DNA from 3 places in the Pseudomonas sp. MF6755 genome. Region 1 is predicted to be linked to each of the others. Evidence: predicted binding sites of a transcription regulator. Region 1 holds the regulator's gene; each other region holds the start of a gene.

What was found. The regulator sigma-54, encoded in region 1, starts transcription at its own class of promoters, with help from an activator protein. The targets are predictions, from matches to a motif close to ANTGGCATNNANNTTGCTNT.
Region 2: a site for sigma-54 is predicted at 3,401-3,420, ahead of JFT66_RS03300 (CmpA/NrtA family ABC transporter substrate-binding protein). Genes of this name have one in related genera too.
Region 3: a site for sigma-54 is predicted at 1,517-1,536, ahead of glnA (glutamate--ammonia ligase). Genes of this name have one in related genera too.

Annotation. Positions count from the first base shown of each region.
Region 1 is NZ_JAEKDA010000006.1:221,880-227,293, reverse strand. It holds gene rapZ (RNase adapter RapZ) at 1-358, opposite strand, end outside; gene ptsN (PTS IIA-like nitrogen regulatory protein PtsN) at 361-825, opposite strand; gene hpf (ribosome hibernation-promoting factor, HPF/YfiA family) at 836-1,141, opposite strand; gene JFT66_RS09825 (RNA polymerase factor sigma-54) at 1,216-2,709, opposite strand; gene lptB (LPS export ABC transporter ATP-binding protein) at 2,894-3,619, opposite strand; gene lptA (lipopolysaccharide transport periplasmic protein LptA) at 3,619-4,152, opposite strand; gene lptC (LPS export ABC transporter periplasmic protein LptC) at 4,139-4,711, opposite strand; gene JFT66_RS09805 (KdsC family phosphatase) at 4,720-5,244, opposite strand; gene JFT66_RS09800 (KpsF/GutQ family sugar-phosphate isomerase) at 5,245-5,414, opposite strand, start outside.
Region 2 is NZ_JAEKDA010000002.1:197,335-202,748, forward strand. It holds gene rmf (ribosome modulation factor) at 524-739, shown strand; gene JFT66_RS03280 (quinone-dependent dihydroorotate dehydrogenase) at 863-1,882, opposite strand; gene JFT66_RS03285 (transglycosylase SLT domain-containing protein) at 1,968-2,429, opposite strand; gene JFT66_RS03290 (winged helix-turn-helix domain-containing protein) at 2,422-2,805, opposite strand; gene JFT66_RS03295 (FliM/FliN family flagellar motor switch protein) at 2,971-3,186, opposite strand; gene JFT66_RS03300 (CmpA/NrtA family ABC transporter substrate-binding protein) at 3,545-4,744, shown strand; gene JFT66_RS03305 (ANTAR domain-containing response regulator) at 4,758-5,333, shown strand.
Region 3 is NZ_JAEKDA010000004.1:331,897-337,310, forward strand. It holds gene thiI (tRNA uracil 4-sulfurtransferase ThiI) at 1-1,302, opposite strand, end outside; gene glnA (glutamate--ammonia ligase) at 1,635-3,041, shown strand; gene JFT66_RS07085 (chorismate mutase) at 3,158-3,694, shown strand; gene glnL (nitrogen regulation protein NR(II)) at 4,080-5,165, shown strand; gene ntrC (nitrogen regulation protein NR(I)) at 5,162-5,414, shown strand, end outside.

The DNA of each region.
Region 1 (5,414 bases):
CTTCGGCGAGGGAGCGGTTGGCGCTGCTGAGTGGGTGCCGCCGGCGGGTCTCGGAAAAGCGCTTGAGCAGGGTTTCTTCGTCGGCATCCAAATACAGCACATCGCAATGAATGTGCTTGGCGCGCACTTCTTCGAGCAGTTCCGGGAACCGCGAGAGGTGGCTGGGCAGGTTGCGGGCATCGATAGACACGGCGACCAGCGGTTGTGCCAATTCGGTGTGAATCAGGGCGCGCTCCGCCAGCTCGGGCAGCAGGCCGGCGGGCAGGTTGTCGATGCAATAGAAACCGTTGTCCTCAAGAACGTTGAGGGCAGTGCTTTTACCTGAGCCGGAACGGCCGCTGACGATGATCAAACGCATGATTACTGCCCGCTTTGTTCATCCAGGACGACCTGATACAGCGCCTCATTGCTGCTGGCACTGCGCAGTTTTTCGCGTACTTCCTTGCGGTCGAGCATGCTGGCGATCTGCCGGAGCAGTTCCAGGTGCGCATCGGTGGCGGCTTGCGGGACCAGCAGGACGAACAGCAGGTCGACCGGGGCACCGTCGATGGCGTCGAAATCAATAGGTTTTTCAAGGTGCAGCAGCGCACTGACGGGCGTTTCGCAACCTTGCAGGCGGCAGTGAGGGATGGCGATACCGTTGCCAAAACCGGTCGAACCGAGTTTTTCACGGGCAATCAGAGCCTCGTACACATCTTGCATCTCCAGCGCAGGCACTTGGCTGCTGATCAGGTTGGCAATTTGCTCGAGGGCTTTCTTCTTGCTGCCGCCCGGCGCGTTCACAAGTGAACGGCCGGGGGTCAGGATGGTTTCAAGTCGGATCATGGGGGGAGAGTTAACGACCTGTGCCTTGTAGCAGGCTCAGATTCTTTTCCTTATGCTTTTTGAGTTGGCGGTCGAGCTTGTCGGTGAGCAAGTCAATCGATGCATACATGTCTTCATGCTCGGCATTGGCAACCACTTCGCCACCGGGGATCTGGAGGGTCGCTTCGATTTTCTGCTGAAGCTTGTCGACCTTCATGATGACCTGAACGTTGGTGATCTTGTCGAAATGGCCTTCAAGTTTCCTCAGCTTCTGCTCGACATAGTCGCGCAGTGGAGGGGTGACTTCTACATGGTGTCCACTGATGTTGACTTGCATACAGCTTCTCCTTCGTTGCCAGTGCATAAAGCGGCAGGCAAGACGCCTGCCACTGGAACGCTGTGGCCTGCCCGTCACATCAAACGCTTACGCTCGCTGGAAGGCGCGATCCCGAGGGACTCGCGGTACTTGGCGACGGTTCGACGGGCGACCTGAATGCCTTGTGCTTCCAGTAAACCAGCGATCTTGCTGTCACTCAACGGCTTTTTCTGATTTTCCGCGGCAACCAGTTTTTTGATGATCGCGCGGATCGCCGTGGACGAGCATTCGCCGCCTTCCGAGGTGCTGACGTGGCTGGAGAAAAAGTATTTCAGCTCATAAATACCCCGTGGGGTATGCATGAATTTCTGCGTGGTCACCCGGGAAATTGTCGACTCATGCATACCGACTGCTTCGGCGATGTCATGCAGTACCAGCGGTTTCATCGCTTCGTCGCCGTACTCCAGGAAGCCACGTTGGTGCTCGACGATCTGGGTAGCCACTTTCATCAGCGTTTCGTTGCGGCTTTGCAGGCTCTTGATGAACCAGCGCGCTTCCTGCAACTGGTTGCGCATGAAGGTGTTGTCGGCACTGGTATCGGCGCGGCGCACAAAACCGGCGTATTGCGGATTGACGCGCAGGCGTGGCATCGATTCCTGGTTCAACTCCACCAACCAGCGTTCGTTGTCTTTGCGCACGATAACGTCGGGGACCACGTATTCGGCTTCGCTGGACTCGATCTGCGAACCCGGACGCGGGTTGAGGCTCTGCACCAGCTCGATGACCTGGCGCAAGTCGTCTTCCTTGAGCTTCATGCGGCGCATCAGTTGGCTGTAGTCGCGACTGCCCAGCAGGTCGATATAATCGTTGACCAGGCGTTGGGCTTCGGTAAGCCACGGCGTCTTGGCCGGCAATTGGCGCAGTTGCAACAGCAGGCACTCGCCGAGTGTGCGGGCGCCAATCCCGGCGGGCTCGAATTGCTGGATGCGGTGCAGGACGGCTTCGATTTCGTCCAGTTCGATATCCAGTTCCGGGTCGAAGGCTTCGAGAATCTCGTCGAGGGTTTCGTCCAGGTAACCCTGGTTATTGATGCAATCGATCAGGGTAACTGCGATCAGGCGATCGGTGTCTGACATGGGCGCCAGGTTCAGTTGCCACAACAAGTGGCTCTGCAGGCTCTCACCCGTGGAGGTGCGGGTGGTGAAGTCCCACTCGTCATCATCATTGCTTGGCAGGCTGCTGGCGCTGGTCTGGTACACGTCTTCCCACGCGGTGTCCACGGGGAGTTCGTTGGGAATGCGGTCGTTCCATTCGCCTTCTTCCAGGTTATCCACCGTAGGGGCGGTTTCCTGATAGGAGGGCTCCTGCACGTCGGGGTTGGGTTTTTGCTCGATGTTGTCAGCCAGCGGGTCTGCATTATCGAAGTCGTCGCCTTCTTCCTGGCGTTCGAGCATCGGATTGGACTCCAGGGCCTCCTGGATTTCCTGTTGCAGGTCCAGGGTCGACAATTGGAGCAGGCGGATGGCCTGTTGCAGCTGAGGTGTCATCGTCAGCTGCTGGCCCATTCTCAGGACTAGCGATGGTTTCATGGCAGGGGCTTAACACCTTATTCGCCGGCGCAATGCGCCATCCACGACAGGGCGCGTGAGCGCCAAACATAAGCAAATTATATGCCTGATCTCGGGGCCTTTGCCTAGAGCGCGGTAACAATAAAAAAACCAAGGTTTCTATTGACTCCTGCGCGCTCCGGGGAAAGGCGCGATACCACTGTGTCTACAGGCGGAACTCGTGACCCAGGTACACTTCCTTGACCAGTTCGTTAGCGAGGATCGTCTCGGCATCGCCTTCAGCAATCAACTGACCATCATTGACGATATAGGCGGTTTCGCAGATATCGAGGGTCTCGCGCACGTTGTGGTCGGTGATCAGAACACCAATGCCCTTGGCCTTGAGGTGGTGGATGATCTGCTTGATGTCGCCCACCGAGATCGGGTCGACGCCGGCAAACGGTTCGTCCAGCAAGATGAACTTCGGCGCAGTCGCCAGGGCGCGGGCGATTTCTACGCGGCGACGCTCGCCACCGGACAGGCTCATGCCGAGGTTGTCGCGAATATGGTTGATATGGAATTCCTGCAGCAGGCTTTCCAGCTCTTTGCGGCGACCATCGCGGTCGAGTTCCTTGCGGGTCTCGAGAATCGCCATGATGTTGTCGGCAACCGACAGTTTGCGGAAGATCGACGCTTCCTGGGGAAGATAGCCGATACCTGCGCGCGCACGACCGTGCATCGGCTGGTGGCTGACGTCCAGGTCGTCGATCAATACGCGCCCCTGATCCGCCTGGACCAGCCCGACAATCATATAGAAGCAAGTGGTCTTGCCGGCGCCGTTGGGGCCGAGCAAGCCGACGATCTGGCCGCTGTCGATCGACAGGCTGACATCGCGTACGACCTGACGGCTCTTATAGGCCTTGGCCAGATGCTGGGCTTTCAGGGTTGCCATTACTCGGCCTTCTTCTTCGGCTGGATAACCATGTCGATGCGTGGGCGAGGTGCGGTGACCTTGCTGCCGTTGGCACGACCCGCCTGTGCGACCTGGGTCTGGGTGTTGTAGACGATTTTCTCGCCTTCGGTCGAGTTGCCGTCAGCACTGAGGACCTTGGCCTGGTCGATCAGGACGATGCGGTTTTGCTGGGCGTGGTATTGGATGGTCTTGCCATAGCCCTTCATCGGGCCAGGGTCTTTGGCTGCTTGCTGCTGTTCGAAGTAAGCCAGATTGCCCACCGAGGTCACGACATCGATATCACCGGTCTTGGTGCGCGTCAGTGTCACCGTGTTGCCGGTGATCTTCATCGAACCCTGGGTGATGATCACGCCACCGGTGTAGGTTGCGACACCTTGCTTGTCATCGAGCTGCGCATCGTCAGCCGAGATGTGGATCGGTTGCTGGCTATCGTTCGGCAGAGCCCAGGCGCTCACGCTTCCCAGTGCTGCGCCCAGACCGAGCAAAATAGGGAGGGTTTTAACGAGCCTCATACTGTCCTCTTACGTTCGATAGCAGGTGTATCCTGCTTTCTTTCAAATACGCTTTCATTCCCTTGCCGGTCGATACACCGCCAGCGCCGTCGATTCTAACGTCTTGCTCGGTCTGCGCATATTGCTTCTGTGGGAATACGGTCATGCGACTGCTGGTAATGACGGTGTCGCGGTTCTGCGCGTCTGTACGTGCGATGCGCACCGAGTCGATCAGTTCAACTTCGGTGCCGTCCGGGTTGACCTCGCCACGCTTGCTGGTGACGTGCCATGGAAACTCGGTGCCGCGATACAGGTTCAGGTCCGGGTTGGTCAGCAGGCTGACCTCGGAGGCTTTCAAATGCTCGACCTTGTCAGACGTCATCTCATATTGCACCTTGCCGTCGGGCAGGTACTGAATGCTGTAGGCATTGGTGGCGTAATAGTCGATGACACCTTCGTCAACCTGTGCAACAGGCTTGTCGAGAAAGCGCTCCGGGCTGATATTCCAGTAGCCCACCGCCAGGAGCAGCGCGGCGATGACCCCGAATAGCAGGAAGTTGCGAATCTTTTTGCTCAGCATATAACGCTCTATAAGTAGGCGGCGTGGGCCGCTTCAAGACTGCCTTGGGCACGCAGGATCAACTCGCAGAACTCGCGTGCGGCACCTTCGCCGCCACGGGCGGTGGTGATGCCGTGGGCGTGTTCGCGCACAAACGCCGCAGCATTCGCGACGGCCATGCCCAGGCCCACCCGACGAATCACCGGCAGGTCCGGCAGGTCGTCACCCAGATAGGCGACCTGTTCATAGCTTAGGTTGAGTTGGCCAAGAAGCTCGTCCAGCACCACCAGTTTATCCTCGCGGCCCTGATACAGGTGAGGAATCCCGAGGTTTTGTGCGCGACGTTCCACAACCGGTGTTTTACGACCGCTGATAATCGCCGTTTGCACGCCCGCCGCCATCAGCATCTTGATGCCCTGGCCATCGAGGGTGTTGAACGTCTTGAACTCGCTGCCGTCTTCGAGAAAGTACAGGCGGCCATCAGTCAGCACGCCATCAACGTCGAAAATCGCCAACTTGATGTTTTTACCGCGTTGCAACAGATCGCTGGTCATTTACATCACTCCTGCGCGCAGCAAGTCGCCAAGGTTAAGGGCTCCGATCGGACGATCATCATTGTCGACGACGATGAGCGCACCGATTCGGTGGTCTTCCATGATTTTCAGCGCTTCAGCCGCGAGCATTTCAGCGCGGGCGGTCTTGCCGTGAGGTGTCATCACCGCGT
Region 2 (5,414 bases), on a different contig from region 1:
CAGGCTTTTCAGCAATAAATGAACGGGCGACGCATCGCCGGCTCGGTTTTTAATCAAGCACTTTTCTTGAAGAGTGCTCGCGTGGCACGAATGTGCCGTCCCACCCCGCGTTCCGGGCCGTTGAGCCTTGATTGACGGGGCAGATAAATAATTTTGTGCAACAAAAGGAAATATTCAGACCCTTCGTCGAATAATAACCGACTGCAACAAGCGGGTATTCTCACGAAAGGATTAAACCCTTCCTCTTTGCAGGGCACATCATAGCGGGCTTTGCCCAATAAAAGGGGCGAAAAGCCATCCCAGCTTATGGCTATAGCATCGTTATCGTTACGTGCTTATGACAAAACGATCATTGAATACATGTGACCTATTGGTTAGAACTCAACACAGGTTGGCGCCGTAACGACGCCGACACATCGGCTCGCCACGCCGGCAGCGAGCCCACCAACGGCAGAAAAACTCTGCCCGGCCTTGGACAAGGCCGAAGGATATCTAGACAGTCAACAAGTGAGGGAAACACCCTATGAGAAGACTTAAGCGTGATCCGTTGGAAAGAGCATTTTTACGCGGATATCAATATGGCGTTCATGGAAAATCCCGTGAGCTTTGCCCATTTACTCTACCGTCGGTACGCCAAGCCTGGATCAACGGCTGGCGAGAAGGACGCGGCGACAACTGGGACGGTATGACTGGCACTGCGGGTATCCACAGACTCAACGAACTTCACGCCGTCGGCTAATCAGGGCATTTAATTCCGACACACACCTTTGAAATTGTAACGACTTAACCACGCGCGCCCCATCCGGGCGGCGGGCTTCGGCCCAGGGGCTCCTTTATGGAGCCCTTTTTATTGCGCAGATTTTCAGCGCAGGGCAGCGATGGCATCCACCGACTGGCGAATCAACGCCGGCCCTTTATAGATAAAGCCGGAGTACAACTGCACCAGGCTGGCGCCAGCCGCGATTTTCTCGGCTGCGTGCTTGCCTTCGGTAATACCGCCCACCGCGATGATCGGCAAACGCCCGGCCAACTCGGCCGCCAGCACCTTGACGATATGGGTGCTCTTGTCCCGTACCGGCGCGCCCGACAGGCCGCCCGCCTCGTCACCATGGGCCAGGCCTTCGACGCCCACGCGGCTGAGGGTGGTGTTGGTCGCAATCACCGCGTCCATTCCCGAATCCACCAGGGCCTGGGCCACCAGCACGGTTTCTTCATCACTCATATCCGGGGCAATCTTGATGGCCAGGGGCACACGCTTGCCGTGACGCACCGCCAGGTCTTCCTGGCGCTGACGCAAGGCTTCGAGCAGTTGCTTGAGGGAGTCACCAAATTGCAGGCTGCGCAGGCCCGGGGTGTTGGGCGAACTGACGTTGACGGTAACGTAGCTGGCGTGCGCGTAGACCCTGTCCAGGCAGATCAGGTAATCATCCACCGCACGCTCCACTGGGGTGTCGAAGTTCTTGCCGATGTTGATACCGAGGATGCCCGTGTATTTGGCCGCTTGAACCCGCGACAGCAGATGATCAACACCGAGGTTGTTGAAGCCCATGCGATTGATGATCGCCTCCGCTTCTGGCAGGCGGAAAATGCGTGGCTTTGGGTTGCCCGGCTGCGGCCGTGGGGTCACGGTGCCGATTTCGACAAAGCCGAAACCCAGCTGTGCAAACCCATCGATGGCCGCGCCGTTCTTGTCCAGGCCAGCTGCCAGCCCGACCGGGTTGGGGAAGTCCAGCCCCATCACCGACACCGGCATCTTCGCCGGTGCCTTGCATACCAGGCCATTGAGCCCCAGGCGGCCACCGGCACCGATCAGGTCCAGGGACAGATCGTGGGAGGTTTCCGGGGAGAGTTTGAACAACAGCTGGCGGGCCAGGGTATACATGGGCGGGCTAGACTCGGATGGCGGCGAAAGGTGGCGGTGATTATAGCCGGGGTGGCGGCCTGCACGCGAGGCGTGCTACCCGATCTCATTGACGCTGCGAAACCAACGCTTCGTAACGCACCCAGATCTTTTCGGCGTACCGCAGGCGCAACGCCTCACGCTGAGGCCCGGCCCCCGGCCCGACATTGTAGGAACCCACTGCCGTCCAGTTGTAGCCAAAACGCTGGATAAACTCGGCAAGAATCGAGGCGCCTACCTCCACCGACAAGCAAGGCTCGTTCAACAGCCGCTCTTCGGTAATGCCCTGCTTGAGCAAACGGGGCAGGTGGATGCTGTTGATCTGCATCAGGCCGATGTCACGCGTGCCATTTCGGTTGGTGTGGTTCATCGCCTGCGCACGGTACCCCGACTCGACTGCGGCAATGGCCTGCAGCAACTCCGGTTCGAGGTCGTAACGAGTGGCCACCTCTTCCCAGCAGTAGGCCAACGCCCGGTTGCTGCCCATCAGTAGCATGAGCAACAGGCCTTTGCGCCATAGCTTACACATTGCTGGCCTGACCACAGCGGGGGCACACGTGAACGACTGCCCTTGGTTGATTACCCGCCCGTACCGGGCATGTAAAGCGATAGCCCTTGCCATAAATCGTCTTGATAAACCCTTTGTCGGCCCTCAAGTGCTTGCGCAGGGAATAAATACAACGCGTCAGTGACTCATCGGCCACCTCGCCCCGGGACCAGGCCAGCTCCAGCAAACGGTCCTTGGTCATCAGTGTGCCACCGGAGGCCAGCAGCAATCGCAGCACATGCCCTTCCTTGGGTGGCAACTGGATATCCGAATCTGCGCCCGTCAACCGGCCATCACCATGCAGGGTCCAGCGAGCGAAGACCAGGGCCGTCGTCGATTCATCAGTCACGACGGCCATACGCACCTCTGCATTCGACTACTAACATTCACATCCTTACTTTCCGAACCGGCTCACCTGCCAATGGCACGACTATAAAAAACCGCCCGATGACTCGCGTTAGGATAAAGCCCATTCAAGCGCCCTTTTTTGGCAACTGCCGGTCAGACAATTCGCTGGCTACCCTTATCGAGGCAGCCATTCCTGATAAATCTCCTGCAATTCAACCCCGAGCCGGTCTTCCAACTGCACCAGCTCACCTAACGCCATCAGTTGCCCATTGACCCGCACCTCCACACATTGGGTGACTCCTGGATCCAAGGGCAGCACCTTCCCCGGTGCGAACGCGGCCAAACGCTTGCGACTGATCAATTGCTCCTGCAGCAGTATTTCCAGGTGCATGGACAAACGCCTTTTTCAGGGAGGGAACTCAAGGTCCGTTCGACAGCACGGCACATAGCAGCCTGCTGCACAGCCAGCGGCAGTTCTTGGTTGCGAGGGGTTCAGCATGCACCGTGGGTATTCCTGGCGGTCTGGCCTGAAGAAGCGGCCATACTGCGAGGCGCACGAGGTTCAATCATGATGAAAAGTTGACGGCGAACTGTACCGCCCCGCCCATGGCATGTGCCTTGCTATGCACTCTGTATCAGGCTCGCACCAACGGCGGCGCAAGCCTACGGACATCGGCGTCGTCCCCTGCAATGGCCTGTAACGCCAGCCCGGGGAACGGCGCTTTTTTTTTCAGAAAAGGCAGGTATTGATGAACGATCCGCTGGCTTGGGTAAACGGCAGCGATGCCCCGGAAAAGAGCAGCCTCGACCTGGGATTCATGGCCCTGACCGATTGCGCGTCGCTGGTGGTCGCCGCTACCCAGGGCTTCGCTCAACCCTACGGCCTCACGCTGCACCTCAAGCGCCAATCGTCCTGGGCCAACCTGCGCGACAAGCTGGTCAGCGGTGAACTGGACGCCGCACACAGTCTCTACGGGCTGATCTATGCCGTGCACCTGGGCATCGGCGGCATCGCGCCCTGCCCCATGGCGGTGCTGATGGGGCTGAACCAGAATGGCCAGAGCATCAACCTGTCCCACGGCCTGCAAGAGCAAGGGATGGTCTCTCCTGAAGCATTGGAACGCCACGTGCACCAAAGCCGGACAAAACTGACCTTCGCCCAGACGTTTCCCACCGGCACCCATGCCATGTGGTTGTACTACTGGCTGGCGAGTCAAGGCATCCATCCGTTGCTGGATGTAAACAGCGTGGTCGTGCCGCCACCGCAGATGGTTGCGCACCTGCAAGCCGGGCGCATCGACGGGTTTTGTGCCGGCGAACCCTGGTGTGCCAGCGCAGTAAAGCAAAACCAGGGGTTCACGTTGGCGACCACCCAGGCGATCTGGCCGGATCATCCGGAAAAAGTCCTGGGCTGCACCCAAGCCTTCGTCGACGCGTACCCCAACACGGCCCGCGCGCTGGTGATGGCGATCCTCGAGGCCAGCCGGTTTATCGAGCAAGGCCGTGAAAACCGCCGCTCCACCGCGCAACTGCTCAGTGCCCGTGAATACCTCGACGCCCCAGTGGACTGCATCGAACCACGCCTGCTGGGCAACTATGACGATGGCCTGGGCAACCAGTGGCAGGATCCTCACGCACTGCGCTTTTTCGCCAATGGCGAGGTGAACCTGCCCTACCTCAGCGACGGCATGTGGTTCATGACCCAGTTCCGGCGCTGGGGCTTGTTGCGTGAAGACCCTGACTACCTGCGCGTCGCCCGACAAGTGCAGCAACTGGCGCTGTATCGCCAGGCGGCTGATGCGCTGGGCATCTGTGCCGCCGACTCGGACATGCGCAGCAGCCAACTGATCGACGGCAAAACCTGGGACGGTTCCGACCCAGCCGGCTACGCCCGCAGCTTTCGCCTGCATGCCCTGGCCGATGACGCCAGCCGCCAAGCGCTGCGCTGACAGGAGCACGATGATGCTGCGAATCCTGTTGATCAACGACACCCCGCGCAAGGTCGGGCGCCTCAAGGCCGCACTGACCGAGGCCGGCTTCGAGGTGATCGATGAGTCTGGCTTGACCATCGACCTGCCTGCACGCGTCGAAACGGTGCGCCCGGACGTGATCCTGATCGATACCGAGTCACCCGGCCGTGATGTGATGGAGCAAGTGGTGTTGGTCAGCCGCGACCAGCCCCGGCCCATCGTGATGTTTACCGATGAACACGACCCGACCGTGATGCGCCAGGCGATCAAGTCCGGGGTCAGTGCCTATATCGTCGAAGGCATCCAGGCCCAACGCCTGCAACCGATCCTCGAGGTAGCTATGGCGCGCTTCGAGAGCGACCAGGCGCTGCGCGCCCAATTGCAGGCCCGCGACCAGCAACTGGCCGAACGCAAACGCATCGAATTGGCCAAGGGCCTGTTGATGAAAATGAAGCGTTGTAATGAAGAGGAGGCCTACACCCTGATGCGCCGCCAAGCCATGAGTCGCCAGCAGAAACTGATCCAGGTCGCCGAGCAGATTATTGCCATGAGCGAGTTGCTCGGCTGATCTGGCTCAGCTCTTGCTAAGCAATCCTCACAGGTAGCCAACGGCGGTTGCCCCTCCCCGACAAAGACGTCGCCCACCCGG
Region 3 (5,414 bases), on a different contig from region 1:
CGTTTGCACGTCGATGCCAGCGATTTCCAGCGGCTCATCTTCAGCAGCATCCGGGTGACGGATGTCGACAACGATCTGGCCGGCCAGGGCTTCGCTGACTTCTTCGATTTTCACGTCTTGGCCCAATTCGTCGATTACGCGATCGATCGGGACCATTTTGGCGTTCTCGAGCGCACGCTCCAGAATCGCCATGTCGAACTGTTGTTCTTCGTACTCCACGCGATTGCGCTTGGCGTGGGTCTTGGGGTTCACCGAAATGACCCCGCAATATTCAGGCATGTGCTTGGCAAAGTCCGCCGTGCCGATTTCTTCGGCCAGGTCGATGATGTCCTGCTTGTGGCTGGCGATCAGCGGGCGCAGCACCAGCTTCTCGGTCACGCAGTCGATCAGCGACAGGTTCGGCAGCGTCTGGCTGGACACCTGGGAAATCGCTTCACCGGTCACCAGCGCGTCAATCTGCAACTGATCGGCGATTCGGGACGCAGCGCGCAACATCATACGCTTCAATACGACGCCCATATGACCGTTATCGACTTTGCCGAGAATTTCTCCCAGCACTTCCTCGAACGGCACGCTTACAAATAGCACGCGCTGGGAGCTGCCGTACTTCTTCCAGATGTAATGCGCGACTTCCATCACGCCCAATTCGTGTGCACGCCCGCCCAGGTTGAAGAAGCAGAAGTGGCTCATCAGGCCGCGGCGCATGATCTGGTAGGCCGCCACCGTGGAATCGAAACCGCCGGACATCAATACCAGGGTCTGTTCGAGGGCACCCAATGGGTAGCCGCCGATGCTGTTGTGCTGGCTGTGGATCACAAACAACCGTTGGTCGCGAATTTCCATGCGCACTTCAATTTGCGGCGCTTTGAGGGAAATTCCAGCGGCGCCGCACTCGCGACGCAGCTTGCTGCCGACGTATTTTTCTACGTCCATGGAGCTGAACGAATGCTTGCCGGCACGCTTGCAGCGCACCGAAAAAATCTTGCCTTCCAGCGAGCTGCCGTAGTGCTGCTTGCACTTCTCGGTGATGTCGTCGAAGTCGCCCAGCGGGTACTCATCCACCTGCAGGAAATGCGCGATGCCTGGCATGCAACTCAGGCGCTCGGTCATGTCTTTCAAGGCTTTGGCGTCGGTAATGCGGGTTTCCAGCTCGAGATTGTCCCACACGCCGTTCACCACCACAGCCGGGTCCAGGTCACGGAGCACGGCGCGGATGTTCTTGGCCAATTGACGGATGAAACGCGTCCGTACCGGTCGGCTTTTGATGGTGATCTCGGGGAAGACTTTAACGATTAATTTCATGGAAACAGCGCGCGCCGGGCCTGCTGAAAAAGGGGGGCGCGGATTATAGCGGAAATCGCTCAAGGTTTAACCAGTTAATATGCATTGCACACGCAACGCACCAAAACGGGTCATTTACACAAATAAACGCTACATTGCAGTGCGCTATTTATACCGTTTCAACGAATTGCACCGTTATAGGGGCTATTTTGAGGCAAAACGGCCATGTTGGCGCACTGGCATGCAATTTGCTCTCTTGTGAGGCAGGTTGCCATGGCGGAGTATCCGCGCCGGCATCACCCACATTCTAAGGGCTACTCCACTACCCAGCCCGAAGCCACCCGGAGGACACCATGTCGAAGTCGGTTCAACTCATCAAAGATCATGACGTTAAATGGATTGATCTGCGCTTCACGGACACAAAAGGCACTCAGCACCACGTGACCATGCCGGCTCGCGACGCGCTGGATGATGCTTTCTTCGAAGAAGGCAAAATGTTCGACGGCTCCTCCATCGCTGGCTGGAAAGGCATCGAAGCCTCCGACATGATCCTGATGCCGGACGACAGCACTGCCGTGCTCGACCCGTTCACCGAAGACCCAACCCTGATCATCGTCTGCGACGTGATCGAGCCTTCGACCATGCAAGGCTACGACCGCGACCCACGTGCGATCGCCAAGCGTGCCGAGGAATACCTGAAGTCCACCGGTATCGGTGACACCGTATTCGTAGGCCCGGAGCCAGAATTCTTCATCTTTGATTCGGTCAAGTTCAAGTCCGACATCTCCGGCTCCATGTTCAAGATCTTCTCCGAACAGGGTTCCTGGATGTCCGACCAGGACATCGAAGGCGGCAACAAAGGCCACCGCCCAGGTATCAAGGGTGGCTACTTCCCAGTTCCGCCGTTCGACCATGACCACGAAATCCGTACCTCCATGTGCAACGCCATGGAAGAGATGGGCCTGGTCATCGAAGTTCACCACCACGAAGTGGCCACTGCCGGCCAGAACGAAATCGGTGTGAAGTTCAACACCCTGGTAGCCAAGGCTGACGAAGTACAAACCCTGAAGTACTGCGTACACAACGTGGCTGATGCCTACGGCCGTACCGCTACCTTCATGCCTAAGCCGCTGTATGGCGATAACGGTTCGGGTATGCACGTTCACCTGTCCATCGCCAAAGAAGGCAAGAACACCTTCGCTGGCGAAGGTTATGCCGGCCTGTCCGACACTGCCCTGTACTTCATCGGCGGTATCATCAAGCACGGTAAGGCCCTGAACGGCTTCACCAACCCGTCGACCAACTCCTACAAGCGTCTGGTGCCAGGTTTCGAAGCACCGGTAATGCTGGCCTACTCGGCTCGCAACCGTTCCGCCTCGATCCGTATTCCTTACGTGTCCAGCCCTCGCGCTCGCCGTATCGAAGCCCGCTTCCCGGATCCAGCGGCCAACCCGTACCTGGCCTTCGCTGCCCTGGTCATGGCTGGCCTGGACGGTATCCAGAACAAGATCCACCCAGGCGATGCCGCCGACAAAAACTTGTACGACCTGCCGCCTGAAGAGGCCAAAGAGATCCCACAAGTGTGCGGCAGCCTGAAAGAGGCCCTGGAAGAACTGGACAAGGGCCGTGCGTTCCTGACCAAAGGCGGCGTATTCAGCGACGACTTCATCGATGCCTACATCGAGCTGAAAAGCGAAGAAGAAATCAAGGTGCGCACCTTCGTACACCCACTGGAATACGAGCTGTACTACAGCTGCTGATCCGGTAGCGCTACTCAACGTGGCGTGACGAAAAAGACCTCCCCCGGGAGGTCTTTTTTTTGCCTGGGGATTACGCTACCTCACATCAGCAAGCCCCCCCCACGAGGAGATCACCATTGAAACGTCGACTTGCGTTCGCCCTGCTGTTCGTCAGCGCCGGTGCTTGCGCCGCCCCACCAGCCCTTGAGCCACTGCTCAACAGCATCGCCGAACGCCTGACCATTGCCGACCAGGTGGCCTTGAGCAAATGGGACAGCAAAAAGCCCGTAGAAGATAAGAAACGCGAGCAAGAAGTGCTCGCCAGTGTCATCGCCCAGGCGCCGGAGTACAAGCTGGAGCCTGCCGCCGCCGAGCAGTTTTTCTCAGCGCAGATCGAGGCGAACAAACTGGTGCAATACACCCACTTGTCCGACTGGCAGTTCCAGGGCAAGGCACCTGACGAGCCGCGCCCGGACCTGATCAAGCAGATTCGCCCGCAACTGGATCAACTGCAAAAACGCCTGCTTGAACAATTGGCCGATTTCACCCCGCAGCGCAGCGACCCGCAGTGCCCGCAGTGGCTGGCCGCCGCCATCCATGAGCCGCTCAATGACTCCACCCGCCAACTCGCCATGATCCGCGCCACAGCCGAGCTGTGTATCTACAAAGGCTAGACCTGAAAATCCGATTTAAATGTGGGAGGGGGCTTGCTCCCGATAGAGGTGGTTCAGTTGATGAATATGCTGACTGACACCCTGCTATCGGGAGCAAGCCCCCTCCCACATTTGGACTGTATGCATTCAGGGCCATCTCTGGCAGCCTCCTGAGCAACCTTCACAAAACCGCACTATATTGGTGCGATAGGTTGCACCCTCCCCGCAGGCGCAGCCCATTTTGGTTCGAATCTTCCCGATGAAGCTGGCAGAACGCCACAGTTTCGCGCCTCAACCCCCCATTTCATAGGTTGAACGCTTCTTTTCGGAGCTTTGGTTTGGTTTTTGCATTTTCCTTGTATCAGCGTGTGCCTCAAGCCCGCGCCTTGCTCCAAAAGAGGTCCCGATGACCATCAGCGATGCACTGCACCGTTTGTTACTCGACAACCTGACCACCGCGACCATCCTGCTTAATGCCGACTTGCGCCTTGAGTACATGAACCCGGCGGCGGAGATGCTCCTGGCCATCAGCGGCCAGCGCAGCCATGGGCAGTTCATCAGCGAGTTGTTCACCGAGTCGGCCGAAGCCTTGAGCTCATTGCGCCAGGCAGTGGAGCAAGCACACCCGTTCACCAAGCGCGAGGCGATGCTGACCGCCCTCACCGGCCAGACCCTGACGGTCGACTACGCCGTGACCCCGATCCTGAGCAACGGCGCCACCCTGCTGTTGCTCGAAGTGCATCCGCGTGACCGCTTGCTGCGCATCACCAAGGAAGAAGCGCAACTGTCCAAGCAAGAGACCAGCAAGATGCTGGTGCGTGGCCTGGCCCATGAGATCAAGAACCCGCTGGGTGGAATTCGCGGCGCCGCGCAGTTGCTGGCCCGCGAGTTGCCGGAGGAGCACCTCAAGGACTACACCAACGTCATCATCGAAGAGGCCGACCGCTTGCGTAACCTGGTGGACCGTATGCTCGGCTCCAACAAGCTGCCGTCCCTGGCGATGACTAACGTGCACGAAGTGCTCGAGCGCGTGTGCCAGTTGGTCGAGGCCGAAAGCCAGGGCTGCATCACCCTGGTACGTGACTACGACCCAAGCATTCCCGACGTATTGATCGACCGCGAGCAGATGATCCAGGCGGTGCTCAATATCGTGCGCAACGCCATGCAGGCCATCAGCAGCCAGAACGAGCTGCGCCTGGGCCGCATCAGCCTGCGTACCCGCGCCCTGCGCCAGTTCACCATCGGCCATGTGCGCCATCGCCTGGTGACCAAGGTCGAGATCATCGACAACGGCCCGGGCATTCCGGCGGAACTACAGGAAACCATCTTCTTTCCCATGGTCAGCGGCCGCCCGGACGGTACCGGGCTGGGCCTGGCCATTACCCAGAACATCATCAGCCAGCACCAGGGCTTGATCGAATGTGAAAGCCATCCTGGCCACACCACCTTCTCGATCTTTCTGCCTCTGGAACAAGGAGCCCCATCGACATGAGCCGTAGTGAAACTGTGTGGATCGTCGATGACGACCGTTCTATCCGCTGGGTCCTGGAGAAAGCCTTGCAACAGGAAGGCATGACCACTCAAAGCTTCGACAGCGCCGACGGCGTGATGAGCCGCTTGGCGCGCCAGCAGCCCGACGTGATCATCTCCGACATCCGCATGCCCGGCGCCAGTGGCCTGGACTTGCTTGCACGCATCCGCGAGCAGCACCCGCGCTTGCCGGTGATCATCATGACCGCGC